2 linked regions of the Nitrosospira lacus genome follow. The protein of the gene in region 1 interacts with the protein of each later gene in a pairwise test. Links are inferred from orthologs where the notes say so. Each region holds a gene or a part of one and is shown in the gene's direction. Other genes may lie near its edges. The genes, in order: nth and aceE.

Region 1 (6,878 bases):
AAGTGATTCTACCTCCGAATTGAGCATCTCCCATTCCTCAGCGGCACGGGCGTACCCGCCAAGGGTCAGCAGAACGAGAACAAGAGAAAAAAAAACCTGCTTCATAAGTGCGTCCCCCTAAAAACCCCGCGGATGATAGTGAAGATAGTGAATAATCCGCGATGATATCCATAAACATGAGCAGAAATAGCCGGATCGGATGTAACCAAGGATACTCTGAATAGATCCCGTGGATTGCGGCAATATATCCCACGCAAGATCTCTTTACATATTACCCGAGGTGCAATGCCCCGACTCCTTTCGGTAGACACCGTTTTTCGATCGTTGTCACCCATCCCAGAATAATCGTTTAGCAGGCTCACTATAGTTCCGGGTTAAAATGGGACCATGCTCTATTCATTGATCCGTCCGTTGCTATTCAGTCTCGATCCCGAAACAGCGCATCGTGCTACGTTCAATGCGATTGAGAAAGTTCACCGGCTTGGACTGCTAACCGGTGGCCCGATACCTTGCCAGCCGCGCAACGTCATGGGTCTGGATTTTCCCAATCCCGTCGGAGTGGCCGCCGGAATGGACAAGAATGGTGAGCATCTTGAGGCGCTTGCGTCGCTCGGCTTCGGTTTTATTGAAATTGGCACCGTTACACCTCGCCCCCAGCCGGGAAATCCCCGGCCACGTTTGTTCCGCATCCCTGAGGCAAACGCCATTATCAATCGCATGGGCTTCAATAATCAGGGTGTGGACAATCTGGTGGCGAATGTCAGGCGGTCAAATTACTATGGCATACTCGGTATTAATATCGGCAAAAATTTCGATACGCCGGTGGAACGAGCCGCAGATGATTATCTGATTTGCTTGAGCAAGATCTATCGCCATGCAGGCTATGTTGTCGTCAACATTTCTTCCCCTAACACGCCCCATCTTCGTCAACTGCAAAATGCCGAGGAGCTGGATCATTTATTGGGACTGTTGAAATCGAAGCAAATGGAACTCGCCGACGAACACGCCAAATACACGCCCCTGGCGGTAAAGATTGCTCCCGATCTTGAGCCGCCGCAAATCGCGTCCATCGCGGCCTTGCTGATGAAACATCAGATTGACGGCATTATCGCCACGAACACCACGCTTTCCCGGACTGGTGTGGAAGCATTGCCTCACGCCAGCGAGAAGGGTGGGTTAAGCGGTGCTCCGCTTAGAGAACGTGCCACCGCGGTTGTTCGCCACCTGCATGGTGTACTGCAAGGGGCGATACCCATCATCTCCGTGGGCGGCATCATGTGCGCGGCGGATGCAAAGGAAAAAATCGACGCGGGCGCAAGCCTGGTGCAGATTTACAGCGGCCTGATTTATCGTGGCCCCCAGCTCGTGAGTGAAGTTGCTCGTGCGCTCTGCGCATCGTCCGTGCCAGATCTTTTATGCCCGGGTTCGGGATGAGCAGAGATTTGCTGATAGCGGATATCGATGCCATCCTGCCGCAAACACAGTGCCGTCAATGTGGCTTCTCTGGTTGTGAACCGTACGCGACAGCCATTGTGGAAGGCCGCGCCAATATTAACCAGTGCCCTCCCGGCGGGGAGCGAGGGATACACAAACTGGCGGAGCTGCTGGGAGTGAAACCACTCCCGCTAGATACCCGACATGGCGTGGCAAAGCCGAAGGCGGTAGCGGTTATCGACGAGCAAGTCTGTATTGGTTGTACACTTTGCGTCCTGGCCTGTCCGGTCGATGCCATCGTGGGCGCGGCCAAACAAATGCATACTGTGCTCGCCGCGGAATGTACCGGCTGTGAACTGTGCGTCGCGCCCTGCCCGGTGGATTGCATCAAGATGATTCCCCTTAAGCAGCCGGGCAGCAGCATCTGGGCTGACCCTTATGCCCTGCTCGATGATTCGCTGACGTACGAGGACCAGAAAAGAAAAGCCGCCGATCGCGCACGTGTGCGTTACCGGTTCAGATTAAAAAGGCTTGAGCGTGAAAAGCAGGAACAGGAAGAAAGGCTTGCACAAAAAAACGGAGTAGTGAAATCCGTAAATGGCTCCTCAAACGGTGATTTGAAGAAAGCTGCCATCCAGGCTGTATTGGAACGTGCCAAGGCTGACGGATAACTGAAGAGCCTAATAGTACTAATCGTAGTAGCTATTTCCCCAAAAATATATGAATTCAACCATTCGCCGCGAAATTTTTACCCGCTTCCAGGCGGTTAATCCTCATCCCACCACCGAGTTGGAATACGACTCCCCATTCGAGTTGCTGGTAGCGGTGGTGCTCTCCGCTCAAGCCACCGATAAGAGCGTGAATCTGGCAACCCGGAAATTGTTTCTCAAGGCCAATACACCGGAGAAAATTCTCGCCCTGGGTGAAGCAGGATTGCGGGATGCCATCAAGAGCATCGGCCTATATAAAACTAAAGCAAAGAACCTTCTGGCGACTTGCACTCTGCTCATTGAGGACCACGGTAGCAAAGTGCCCCAAACTCGAGAGCAACTGGAAAAATTGCCTGGCGTGGGACGTAAGACCGCCAATGTAATACTAAACACTGCATTTGGTGAACCCACTATCGCAGTGGATACCCATATTTTTCGTGTCGCCAACCGAACGGGAATCGCACCCGGCAAAACCGTACTCGAAGTGGAACTGAAACTCCTGAAGTGCATTCCAAGAGAATTCCGCCACGATGCCCACCACTGGCTCATTTTGCATGGACGCTATGTATGCGTAGCGAGGAAACCGAAATGTGCCATATGCATCATTAATGATTTGTGCGAGTACAAGGACAAAAATCTTTGATGAAAAACATCCCTGTTTTGGTTACGTCTTGAATGTTTAATCCCTCAAGAGAACAAGCGCGCCAATTTTTCTTCGATACCTGGCAAAAATACAGGGAGCGAGAGATGCTCTCCGCGATGGAAGGCATGGCGCTTGAGGTGATCTTGCAGCATCCGGAATACCATACCCTGCTTGACGACATAGAGCATTATCAAGACAAGGATTACTTGCCCGAAATGGGCGATACCAATCCTTTTCTGCATATGAGCATGCATATCGCCATCAGGGAACAACTTTCGATAGACCAGCCTGCGGGAATTCGCCAGCGATTTGAGCGATTGCTAACCAAGACCGGCGATGAACATGCCGTTATGCATCAAGTGATGGAGTGTCTGGCGGAAATGATCTGGCAAGCGCAACGCAGCCGATCAGCGCTGGATGCAACGGTTTACTTCGAATGCCTGGATCGGTGGGGTAATTGATCCGTACTTGATGAGTCGCGCGATCTTGTTTATCTGCACACTGGTGAGCGGACAGGAAAAAGTTCTTCCTGTTCGCTGGAGCTTCCGGACTTCCGTGGAGCGTATTGCGGCTAAACAAGAATACCCACAAGACATACGATGAAGACCATACTTAACTACGATCCCAAGAAGCGCAACACCATAAGCCTCAAATGAGCGTCAGATTTAGCCGCTCATTTGAGCCGCACAAAAGGGTGGTCGGCTTTGTCAGAAGGCTTGGCGCGGAAGGTCCGCCACTTTCGCCGTCACCGTTCGCGTGCCCTGTCTCGCAAAGGCGTCGCGCGGGCCGCCTGGTATCTATTCAGGCTCCCAATCAATATTTGGTTTTCAGACCAGATTGAGTAGCAAAATAGGCCGCCAGATTTTCAATGTCTTCTTTGCTTAACGCCGCAGCCATGCCTGCCATTATGGGATCTTTACGGGCACCTGATTTATATTCATTCAGGGATTTTTCAACATAGCTTGCATGCTGTCCGGCAATCTTCGGGAAAGCTGGGGCGGGACTGTTGCCATCAGGGCCGTGACACGCAGCGCAAACCTCAGCCGCCTTCTTCTTGCCAGCCTCGATATTGGCTGCTATCCCATGACCGGAAATCACAAGCAATGCACCGCTCACCGCGGCAATAACAAAATTTTTCATAAGGCCTTCCTTGCGTAATAAATAAATTATTTTCCGGAACCTGCATAATAAGCAGCCAAGTCTTCCATATCCTGGTCGGAGAGGGTGGCAGCGATGCCCTTCATGCTGGGATGATTGCGGGCATCCGTTTTATATGCCTGGAGCGCCTTGACCAGGTATTCCGCATGCTGGCCGCCGATTCGCGGGACGTTATATACCGTGGGATAGGATGTCCGGTATCCTTCTATGCCATGACAGCCGACGCACATGGCATTTTTCTGTTTTCCCGCTACCGGGTCACCGGCTGCATGAGCGGCGCCGGCAAATGCCAGAAGCAAACCCCATGCAAATATATTCACAATTGCTGGTCGTTTCATTATAAGTGCCCTCTTTTCAAAAAGAGCGACTCTAAACGATGTGTCATTCCTGGTCAACGAATAAAATAGCAGGATGTATGTGAACTTATTGTTACTTTTTTTGTCTTGGTGCTGATTGTTTCGCTTCCAGTTCTTCCCACCGGGTGAGATGTTTCATGAGTTCCGCCTCAATGACAGCAAGGCGCTCCTGCAGGGATTTGGCCTCCTCCGGGTAGTCACGGTAGATATCCGGGGAGCATAAGTGGCGGGTAATATCGGCTTGCTCGCGTTCCAGAGTCTCGATTTTTGCGGGTAACTCGTCAAGTTCGCGCGTTTCATTGTAACCCAATTTGACGCGGGTGACCGTTTCTTGCATTTTCTCGGTCGAGATAGGAGATCGTGGTTTGGTCGTTTGTGGCTTTATTGCTGTTTTCAAATGGCTTTTTGCCCGGACCCAATCTTCGTAGCCCCCCACGTACTCACGTAGTATGCCATTGCCTTCGAATGCGATTACCTGGGTTACCACATTATCAAGAAACTCCCGGTCATGGCTTACCAGGAACAGTGTGCCGGAATAGTTTTGCAGCAATACCTCAAGCAGCTCCAGTGTTTCGATATCCAGATCGTTCGTCGGCTCATCCAGGACCAGTATGTTAGCCGGGCGGGTGAACAACCTTGCCAGCAGCAGCCGGTTGCGTTCTCCGCCAGACAGCGATTTTACGGGCGAACGCGTCCGCGCGGGTGCAAACAAGAAGTCCTCCAGGTAACTGATAACATGCTTCTTTATCCCGCCGATGTCGATGAAATCGGAGCCTTGGCTAATCGTCTCGATCAGTGTCGCTTCCTCATCTAATTGTTCGCGCATCTGATCAAAATAGGCGACCGTGAGCTTGGTCCCTTGCCGTACGTTTCCCGCATCAGGCTGCAACTCACCCAGTATCAGCTTGAGTAAGGTAGATTTTCCCGCACCATTGGGCCCCAGCAACCCTACGCGGTCGCCACGCAGGATGCGGCAGGAAAAGTCTTCGATGATGATTTTATCGCCGTAGCTTTTGCTGACATGTTCCAGCTCGGCGACCATCCGGCCTGATCTCGCGCCTTCGTCGACGTTGAGACGAACGGTTCCCACCCGTTCGCGGCGAGCGGCACGTTCCAGCCGCAACGTTTCCAGCCGCCGCACCCTCCCCTCATTCCGGGTACGGCGCGCCTGGATCCCCTTGCGTATCCACACTTCTTCCTGCGCCAGCACTTTGTCGAATTTTTGATTATGAGTGGCTTCAACTTCCAGCAACTCCATTTTCTTCTGTTGATATTCAGCAAAATTACCGGGAAAAACCGTTAAATTTCCGCGATCGAGTTCGATAATTCGCGTTGCCACGTTATTAAGAAAGCGGCGATCATGGGTAACAAACAGTACGCTTCCGATAAAATCTCGAAGTAGTCCTTCCAGCCATTCGATAGAGAGAAAATCAAGATGGTTTGTCGGTTCATCCAGCAGCAGCACGTCGGGAGATATCACAAGCGCACGGGCCAGTGCAACCCGCTTTTTTAGCCCGCCGGAAAGCTGTCCGATCAACGCATCGGTGGGAAGGTTGAGTTTGTCAATGGCGGTTTCCACCCTTCCCTGAATACGCCATCCATCCTGGGTCTCCAGCTCGGTTTGCAAATCCTGTAGACGAGAAAGAAGTGCGCCGGTATCTCCCGTGCCGTCGCTCAAGGCATGAGAAACTGCATGGTAATCGAGTAATGTTTGACTGACCGCACCTAATCCCTTGGAGACTTCCTGAAATACGGTGAGAGCCGCATCCAGTTCCGGCTCCTGCGGCACGTAAGCCAGTCTCAAGGCGGGCGCACGCCAGATTTTGCCATCGTCCGCCTTGCTTTCTTCCGCCAGAATGCGCAGCAGGCTTGACTTGCCGCCGCCATTTCTGCCGATCAGGCCAATACGCTCGCCGGAATCCAGCTGCAAATCCACCTGATCAAGCAATGTATGATGTCCGAAAGCCAGACTGACTTTTTCGAGAGTGAGGAGAGGCATGATGGGGAAGCGCTATTTCAGCATAATTAACAGGGGGCGCAATTCTGCCATGCTTGACACGCCTTGGCAAAATCTATTCTTCGGTATCGGGGTATGCCTTGTTCGCTGACGGAGCGGGCTTCATCAAAAGTCAAGCGGTGGCCCCTGCCACATACCGTCTCGCGGCCGCGCGCGAGCGAGCGCCTGAATTGCGCCGCACCACCCCTCGCACGCGTTGCGTCCCGGCCGGCTGCGCCAGATATTCAACAACCCCTTGCACCTCGCATAGAAATGGAAAAATTGCATGACTCGCCGGCGTTGCAGGAGGTCTGGAGAATGATTACTGCAGATGAGCTTGTCGTCCGTCATGCCGCGGTCTGTCAAAATTACGGCTCCCCAGGCCTTGACTCGTATCCGTGTACCATACGGCAGGCGTGGACCCAGCACCACTGCATCGAGAAGGTCACCCTCGAGGCCCACGTAACTCGGTACAGAGCCGTAGTTGAAGGGACATGGCAAGGGTGAGATAAAATCAATGCTGCCCGTGGAGCCACGTTTAAGGAAGCTGCCTCGCGGAACCTCGATTACCACCTCCACTA
Region 2 (7,340 bases), 230 kb from region 1 along the record:
AATCAAGGACAAGGGATACGACTTTGCGCCTCAGTTCAGGCAAATGACAATTCAATTGTACTTGGCCGGTATCATGTGGCGCTGCAGTGAGAGTCTCAGCTTGTCAACCAGCGCCCGTGATCATGGGTTTGCGGCGCTTCAGGCGATGCTCATCAGCGATGGCATGACTAAAAAGCAGGCTCAACAACGAATTGCATTTCTGAATAATATGTCTCGAGTGGAAGACGGTGGCGATACACTGGCTATCACGATTGGTTATGAAGCGGTACCGGATGACAATAGCCTGGCCATGATCTTTGATGAGTATCAAAATGAGGTACGGGTTTCGGGGGCGTTCTGGCGCTTTTACGAGCGTGGTAAAAAAATCATGTTTATCGGTGGTGCGGTAGCAGCCTTTGTAACGATTTGGGCAGTCACGATTTTCCTTCCAAAAACCGAGGGAATCGATGTGCTGGCAGCGGGACTCCTGGCAGCTGCCTTGGTTGTACTTCCAACATTCTTGATCGGGTTATGGATTTACCGCATGAAGATCAAAAAACCACCCCTGCCAACTTCACCTCCGGAGTGATCGCAGCCCGGTACACTCGATCGGGAGTTTGGGTTTCTTCGAGTCCGGCAGCCGGGTCAGGCTGCTGTCTGCAAGCGTATTCCTGAACGCATTCTCGCGATAAATCTGCATGAAACGTGAAAGCCACACCCGGACAACGTATAATTGCCTGTCCATATAGCCCGCGATATTGTCGATACGACCCATAATGAGTGCCACAATCATGGATGGCAATGCGTTAGCAAGGGAAGTGCGAGCCGAATGGAAGGTTCGCGCCGAGCGCTTAACGGAAAATGGCGTGCAGCCAGGATTGGCTGTGGTCATTGTCGGTGACAATCCAGCCTCAAGCATATATGTGCGAAACAAGGCCAAGGCTTGCGGCGATACTGGAATTTATTCGGAAATACATGCGTTCCCGGAGAAGGCCAGCCAGGACGAGGTGATACAGCGCATCCAGGAATTGAACAGAAACCCCAGAATCCACGGTATTCTGGTGCAATTGCCGCTACCCCGGCATTTTGAAAGCGGCAAGATCATTGCATCCATCGCGGTGGAAAAAGACGCGGACGGCTTCCATCTATACAATGTCGGTGCGCTGGTTACCGGCAATACGGTTTTCCCGCCCTGCACCCCTTATGGCGTAATGAAAATGCTGGAAAAATGCGGTATTCCGGTTGAGGGCAAGCACGCAGTGGTGGTGGGCCGCAGCAACATCGTAGGTAAGCCGATGGCGTTCATGCTGTTGCAGCACGGAGCCACCGTCACAATCTGCACGTCGAAGACGCTTGAGTTGGCCGAACATACAAAACGAGCTGACATCCTGGTGGTGGCCGTTGGAAAGCCGCGCATGATCACGGCCGATATGGTGAAGCCCGGTGCAACGGTAATAGATGTCGGCATCAATCGCTTGCCTGACGGGAAGATTGCGGGGGATGTGGATTTTGAAATGGTCAAGGAGAAAGCGGGTCACATTACGCCGGTGCCGGGTGGGGTGGGACCCATGACCATCACCATGTTGCTGTGTAATACCATAGAGGCTGCGGAACGCGCTCAAACCGCTCAGGCAAGGGTATAGCCGCAGCGTAACATCGGCAGCCCCTCATCATATGCGAGACAAAATATGGAACCTATCCCGGACATAGATCCAACTGAAACAAAGGAATGGCTCGATGCGCTGGAGTCCGTACTCACACACGAGGGGACCGAACGAGCGCATTATCTGCTGGAAAGGCTGGTGGAGAAAGCGCGCCGTTCCGGCGCATATCTCCCTTATAGTGCCACCACTGCCTATATCAATACGATTCCTCCCGGCAAGGAGGATCACTCACCCGGTAACCATGCGCTGGAGCACCGTATCCGTTCCTACGTTCGCTGGAACTCCATGGCAATGGTGTTGCGCGCCAATAAGAATTCCAATGTTGGCGGCCATATTGCCAGCTTTGCATCCGCCGCGACACTCTACGATGTGGGCTACAATCACTTCTGGCATGCCCGCTCCAAGGATCATGGCGGTGACCTGATATTCGCCCAGGGACATTCCTCCCCTGGTCTTTACGCCTATGCTTTCCTGCTGGAGGAATTGTCACAGGAACAACTCGATAATTTCCGCCAGGAGGTTGACGGGAAGGGCATATCCTCTTATCCGCATCCGTGGCTGATGCCCGATTTCTGGCAGTTTCCGACAGTATCAATGGGGCTGGGGCCATTGATGGCAATCTATCAGGCGCGTTTCATGAAATATCTGGATAGCCGTGGGCTGGTTCAGACCAAGGGGCGCAAGGTCTGGGCTTTCCTGGGTGACGGAGAAATGGACGAACCGGAATCCCTCGGCGCAATTTCGCTGGCCTCACGTGAGAATCTGGACAACCTGATTTTTGTAGTTAATTGTAACCTTCAACGCCTTGATGGCCCGGTGCGTGGCAATGGCAAGATTATCCAGGAGTTGGAGGCCGCTTTTCGCGGTTCCGGCTGGAACGTCATCAAGGTAATTTGGGGCTCCTACTGGGATTCTTTGTTAGCCAAGGATACTAAGGGCTTGCTGCAGCAACGCATGATGGAATGCGTGGATGGCGAATACCAGACTTTCAAGTCCAGAGACGGTGCCTACGTGCGCGAACATTTCTTTGGCAAATATCCGGAACTGCTGGAGATGGTCGCCAACATGTCGGACGACGATATCTGGCGTTTGAACCGCGGAGGTCACGATCCACATAAGGTCTATGCCGCTTACGCCGCCGCAGCCAGGCATACCGGGCAGCCGACCGTGATACTTGCCAAAACCATCAAGGGTTATGGCATGGGTGAAGCGGGCGAAGCGCAGAACATTACCCATCAGCAGAAAAAAATGGGCACGACGTCGCTGAAAGCATTTCGTGATCGTTTCGGGCTGCCCATTGCGGATGACAGGATAGACGACGTACCGTATCTGAAATTTGACAAAGATTCGCCCGAGTTTGTTTATATGCGGCAGCAGCGGCAGGCGCTGGGCGGATTCATCCATCGCCGCCAGCGCAAGGCCGAGGCACTGTCGATACCACCGTTATCCGCGTTCGATACATTGCTCAAGGCAAGCGGCGAAGGACGGGAGTCCTCCACGACCATGGCATTTGTGCGCATCCTGAATATTCTCGTGAAAGACAAGGCTATAGGCAAGCATGTAGTACCGATCGTTGCGGATGAGTCGCGCACTTTCGGCATGGAAGGCATGTTCCGGCAGTTGGGCATCTGGTCGTCAACGGGACAGCTCTATACGCCGCAGGATGCCGACCAGCTGATGTATTACAAGGAAGACAAGAGCGGGCAGATTCTGCAGGAGGGGATCAACGAAGCAGGCGCCATGTCATCATGGATGGCTGTCGCAACCGCCTACAGCACTCATGGTGTGCAGATGATCCCGTTTTATATCTTCTACTCCATGTTCGGCTTTCAGCGCATCGGTGACTTGGCTTGGGCAGCGGGAGATATGCGCTGCCGTGGATTCTTGCTGGGAGGTACGGCCGGACGCACGACACTGAATGGAGAGGGGCTGCAACACGAAGACGGCCATAGCCATCTGTCCGCCTCGACCATTCCCAATTGTGTATCCTACGATCCCACATTTGCGTACGAGCTTGCGGTTATTATTCAGGACGGGTTGCGCCGAATGTATGACGTGCAGGAAGACGTCTATTATTATATTACCGTAATGAACGAAAATTACCCGCATCCGGAAATGCCCGCGAATGCGGAACAAGGTATATTGAAAGGCATGTACTTGTTTCGGGCAGGGAAACGGACAGAAGGAGAATATTCCGGGCTGCAGGTTCAATTGCTTGGATCCGGCACTATCCTGCGTGAGGTTATCGCGGCGGCAGAAATACTGGAAAAAGAATATGGCATCGCCGCCGACATATGGAGTGTCACCAGCTTTAACGAATTGAGGCGTGAAGCGCTGGATGTGACACGCTGGAACATGCTGCATCCCGCCGAACCGGCAAAACTATCCTATGTAGCGTCATGTTTCAAAGATCACGAGGGACCTGTGGTGGCGGCCACTGACTATATGAAGATATTCGCCGATCAGATACGTGAGTTTGTGCCGGGGCGTTACAAGGTGTTGGGTACGGATGGTTTTGGCCGTTCCGATACACGCGAGAAGCTGCGCCGGTTCTTTGAAGTGGATCGCCATTACGTCACCGTGGCCGCGCTCAAGGCATTGGCCGAGGAAGGCAAGATACCGGTGGAAAAGGTGGTGCACGCGATAAGCAAGTTCGGCATAGATCCGGACAAACCAAATCCAGTGACTGTATGAGAGAGCGGACGCGTGAGTGGATGCCTGTCTGCAAGACGCGTAGAGGTGCATACCCCGGTCGTGGTTTATTATCGGTGCGGGTCACGAAACTGCCGGATTTCGCGCCGCCAGCCCTTATTTCCAGATCGGGATTAATGTAGACACGAAGGAAAGAAGCGTGGCAGAGACTAAACAAGTATTGATTCCGGACATCGGCGACTTTAAAGACGTTCCGGTGATAGAAGTGCTGGTGAAGGCGGGCGATTCCATCAAGGTGGAGGATCCGCTGATCGTGTTGGAATCGGATAAGGCGACAATAGAAGTGCCTTCCCCTTTTGAGGGTGTAATTGGAGACGTACTTGTAAAAGTAGGTGACAAGGTATCTGAAGGTACGCCTATTTTAGCGATGCAAGTCGTTGAAACGGACAATTCGGTGAAAATCTCTCAAGCCGCCCTGTCAACAGGCTTGGCTTCACGGCAGGCTCCTAAGTCGTCACCTCCTTCTGCATCTGCCCAACCCGCCGATTTTTTGGAAAGATCGGAGGCGGAAGCTTCCCCATCAGCCTCGGCGCAGATTCCAACTCCGCAGCCAATCGGTCAATCCATATCTCCACCAATAGACGAAGCTGCTTTCGCGAAGGCCCATGCGAGCCCCTCGGTGCGGCGATTTGCGCGCGAACTGGGCGTGAGTCTTGGGTTGGTGAGCGGCAGCGGCCCTAAACAGCGCATACTCAGGGAAGATGTACAGGGCTACGTCAAAGCCGAATTATCAAAACCACGTGGCGGCAATGGCGCGGGACTCAATTTGCTGCCTTGGCCGCAAGTAAATTTTGCAAAATTCGGCCCGGTGGAGTTGAAGCCACTGTCGCGTATCAAAAAAATCTCCGGAACGAATCTGCACCGTAACTGGGTAATGATTCCCCATGTGACGCAATTCGACGAAGCCGATATCACAGAACTGGAAGCCCTGCGCAAGGAGTCCAATGAGGCATCAAAAAAAGATGGCGTGAAAGTCACGATACTCGCCTTCTTGATGCGTGCGTCGATAGCGGCATTAAAAAAATTTCCAGAGTTCAACGCCTCGCTTGATGGTGCGTCGTTTGACAGTGCAGGCGGTGCAGTGAATCTGGTGATAAAGCACTATTACCACCTTGGTTTTGCGGCGGATACGCCAAATGGACTGGTGGTGCCCGTCATACGTGATGTCGATCAAAAAGGCGTGATAGACATCGGCAGAGAGATGGCCAATCTCGCGGTGCTGGCTCGCGAGGGTAAGCTGAAACCCGTTGAAATGCAGGGTGCAAGCTTTACCATCTCCAGTCTGGGAGGGATCGGAGGCACCGCATTCACGCCAATTATCAATGCACCTGAGGTGGCGATTCTCGGCGTATCCCGTGCCAGCATAAAACCTGTTTATCGGGATGGCCAGTTTGTTCCTCGTCTAATGCTGCCGCTATCCCTGTCCTATGATCATCGCGTAATCGATGGGGCAACCGCCGCGCGCTTTACTTCACATCTGGTCGAGGTCCTCGCCGATATGCGCCGGGTATTATTATGAGAAAAGGCTCGCCGCAAGAAATCTCAACCCACATACCGCTAAACCAGGAATGAGCGATCAATTGCCGGATTCAGGTTTAAAGGGAACCGTTTCCGCACTCTGGCATTCCGAGTCTGTTCAGGCAATAGAATCCGGGGTTCCGCTCGTTGGTATTTTTGGTGGCACCTTCGATCCCATTCATAATGGCCACCTGCGTGTGGCTGAAGAAATTGCCGAAACCATTGGCCTGAGAGAACTGCGCTTTGTCCCCGCCGGCATTCCGCGGTTGCGCCATGCTCCCGCTGCATCGCTTCAGCACCGCGCGGCGATCGTGGGTCTAGCGATTCGGGGCAATTCCAGATTTGTCCTGGACGAGCGCGAAGTCCGCCGTCATGGAGTGAGTTATAGCGTGGAGTCGCTGCGCGAACTTAGACGGGAGATGGGAGAGTGCGTCATACTATGTTTCATCATAGGGGCGGATGCGTTCATGAAACTTGCCGACTGGCATAGCTGGCGTGAATTATTCGGATTATGCCATTTCATCATAGTGGCTCGCCCAGGATATGCGTTAGCATCGAATCGTTACGCCTTGCCGCAAGAATTGGAAGATGAGTGCGCGCAACGCTGGGCATCCAGTGCGGATAGTCTCAAATATACACCCAGTGGATTGGTTTTCATCGCACCGACGACTTTACTCGATATTTCCGCAACTTCCATTCGAGCCCATATTGCCGCCGGGAAAAGCGTCCGTTATCTGATGCCCGATGCGGCTATCGATTATATTGCAGCAAATCACTTGTACTCAGGAGGAGGATGACACCTGCTAAACTGGTAAAAACGGTTGTGGCCGCGCTGGAAGAAATAAAGGCACATGATATCGAAGTTCTGGATGTGACAAAGATTACCACTTTGTTCGACCGCATGATTATTGCAAGCGGGGATTCCACTCGTCACACCAAGGCTATTGCGAACAATGTGGTGGAAAAAGTCAAAGCCGGCGGTGGGATGGTTTATGGCGTAGAGGGTGAGCAAGCCGGAGAATGGGTGCTGGTGGACTTGGGGGATATGCTGGTACACATCATGCAAGCGACAGTGCGTGCCCACTACAATCTGGAAGAATTGTGGGCAGAAGCGAAAAAGAAGAAGATAAGCAAAGCAACTGCCGGTGCAGGCGAAAGCAAGGATCTTCTCAAGCCTCTCGTTGCCAAGTCATCGACTGTCAAGCCCCGCAAAGCCTCCATCAAGTCGGTCTCGCCGGTCAGGAAAAAATCTCCCAACCCCGGGGGCGCCAGCTAAATCCGAGTACTTCGTATGAAATTTCTTGTTTGTGCGGTGGGTCACAAAATGCCGCAATGGATTGCGGCCGGTTTTGAGGAATACCGCAGGCGCATGCCACATGAGGCTGGCATTGAATTGCTGGAAATCAAGCCGGAAAAACGTAGCGGCAAGAAGACGGAGCAGTTGCTGGCTGCCGAGGCTGCTCGCAT

Evidence for each region.
Region 2: the proteins of nth (region 1) and aceE interact in binary tests that used the Escherichia coli proteins (3 or more experiments, as listed by UniProt). The link is inferred for Nitrosospira lacus from one-to-one orthologs.

The regions. Positions count from the first base shown.
Region 1 is NZ_CP021106.3:632,853-639,730, forward strand. What follows is about bases 1,201-3,970. They hold nth (endonuclease III), read left to right. Parts: upstream 1,201-2,154; coding sequence 2,155-2,787; downstream 2,788-3,970. Other genes in these bases: EBAPG3_RS02915 (quinone-dependent dihydroorotate dehydrogenase), read left to right, coding at 1,201-1,434; rsxB (electron transport complex subunit RsxB), read left to right, coding at 1,431-2,105; EBAPG3_RS02930 (DUF1841 family protein), read left to right, coding at 2,820-3,248; EBAPG3_RS02935 (c-type cytochrome), read right to left, coding at 3,601-3,927; EBAPG3_RS02940 (c-type cytochrome), read right to left, coding at 3,954-3,970. In the rest of the region: EBAPG3_RS02910 (tetratricopeptide repeat protein), read right to left, coding at 1-105; more of EBAPG3_RS02915, read left to right, coding at 388-1,200; more of EBAPG3_RS02940, read right to left, coding at 3,971-4,283; EBAPG3_RS02945 (ATP-binding cassette domain-containing protein), read right to left, coding at 4,375-6,300; EBAPG3_RS02950 (inorganic diphosphatase), read right to left, coding at 6,424-6,878. UniProt on the Escherichia coli protein: DNA repair enzyme that has both DNA N-glycosylase activity and AP-lyase activity. The DNA N-glycosylase activity releases various damaged pyrimidines from DNA by cleaving the N-glycosidic bond, leaving an AP (apurinic/apyrimidinic) site.
Region 2 is NZ_CP021106.3:867,298-874,637, forward strand. What follows is about bases 1,306-4,537. They hold aceE (pyruvate dehydrogenase (acetyl-transferring), homodimeric type), read left to right. Parts: upstream 1,306-1,667; coding sequence 1,668-4,337; downstream 4,338-4,537. Other genes in these bases: folD (bifunctional methylenetetrahydrofolate dehydrogenase/methenyltetrahydrofolate cyclohydrolase FolD), read left to right, coding at 1,306-1,622; aceF (dihydrolipoyllysine-residue acetyltransferase), read left to right, coding at 4,495-4,537. Also shown: EBAPG3_RS03890 (hypothetical protein), read left to right, coding at 1-568; EBAPG3_RS03895 (hypothetical protein), read right to left, coding at 554-772; more of folD, read left to right, coding at 756-1,305; more of aceF, read left to right, coding at 4,538-5,874; nadD (nicotinate-nucleotide adenylyltransferase), read left to right, coding at 5,924-6,670; rsfS (ribosome silencing factor), read left to right, coding at 6,667-7,149; 23S rRNA (pseudouridine(1915)-N(3))-methyltransferase RlmH, read left to right, coding at 7,165-7,340. UniProt on the Escherichia coli protein: Component of the pyruvate dehydrogenase (PDH) complex, that catalyzes the overall conversion of pyruvate to acetyl-CoA and CO(2).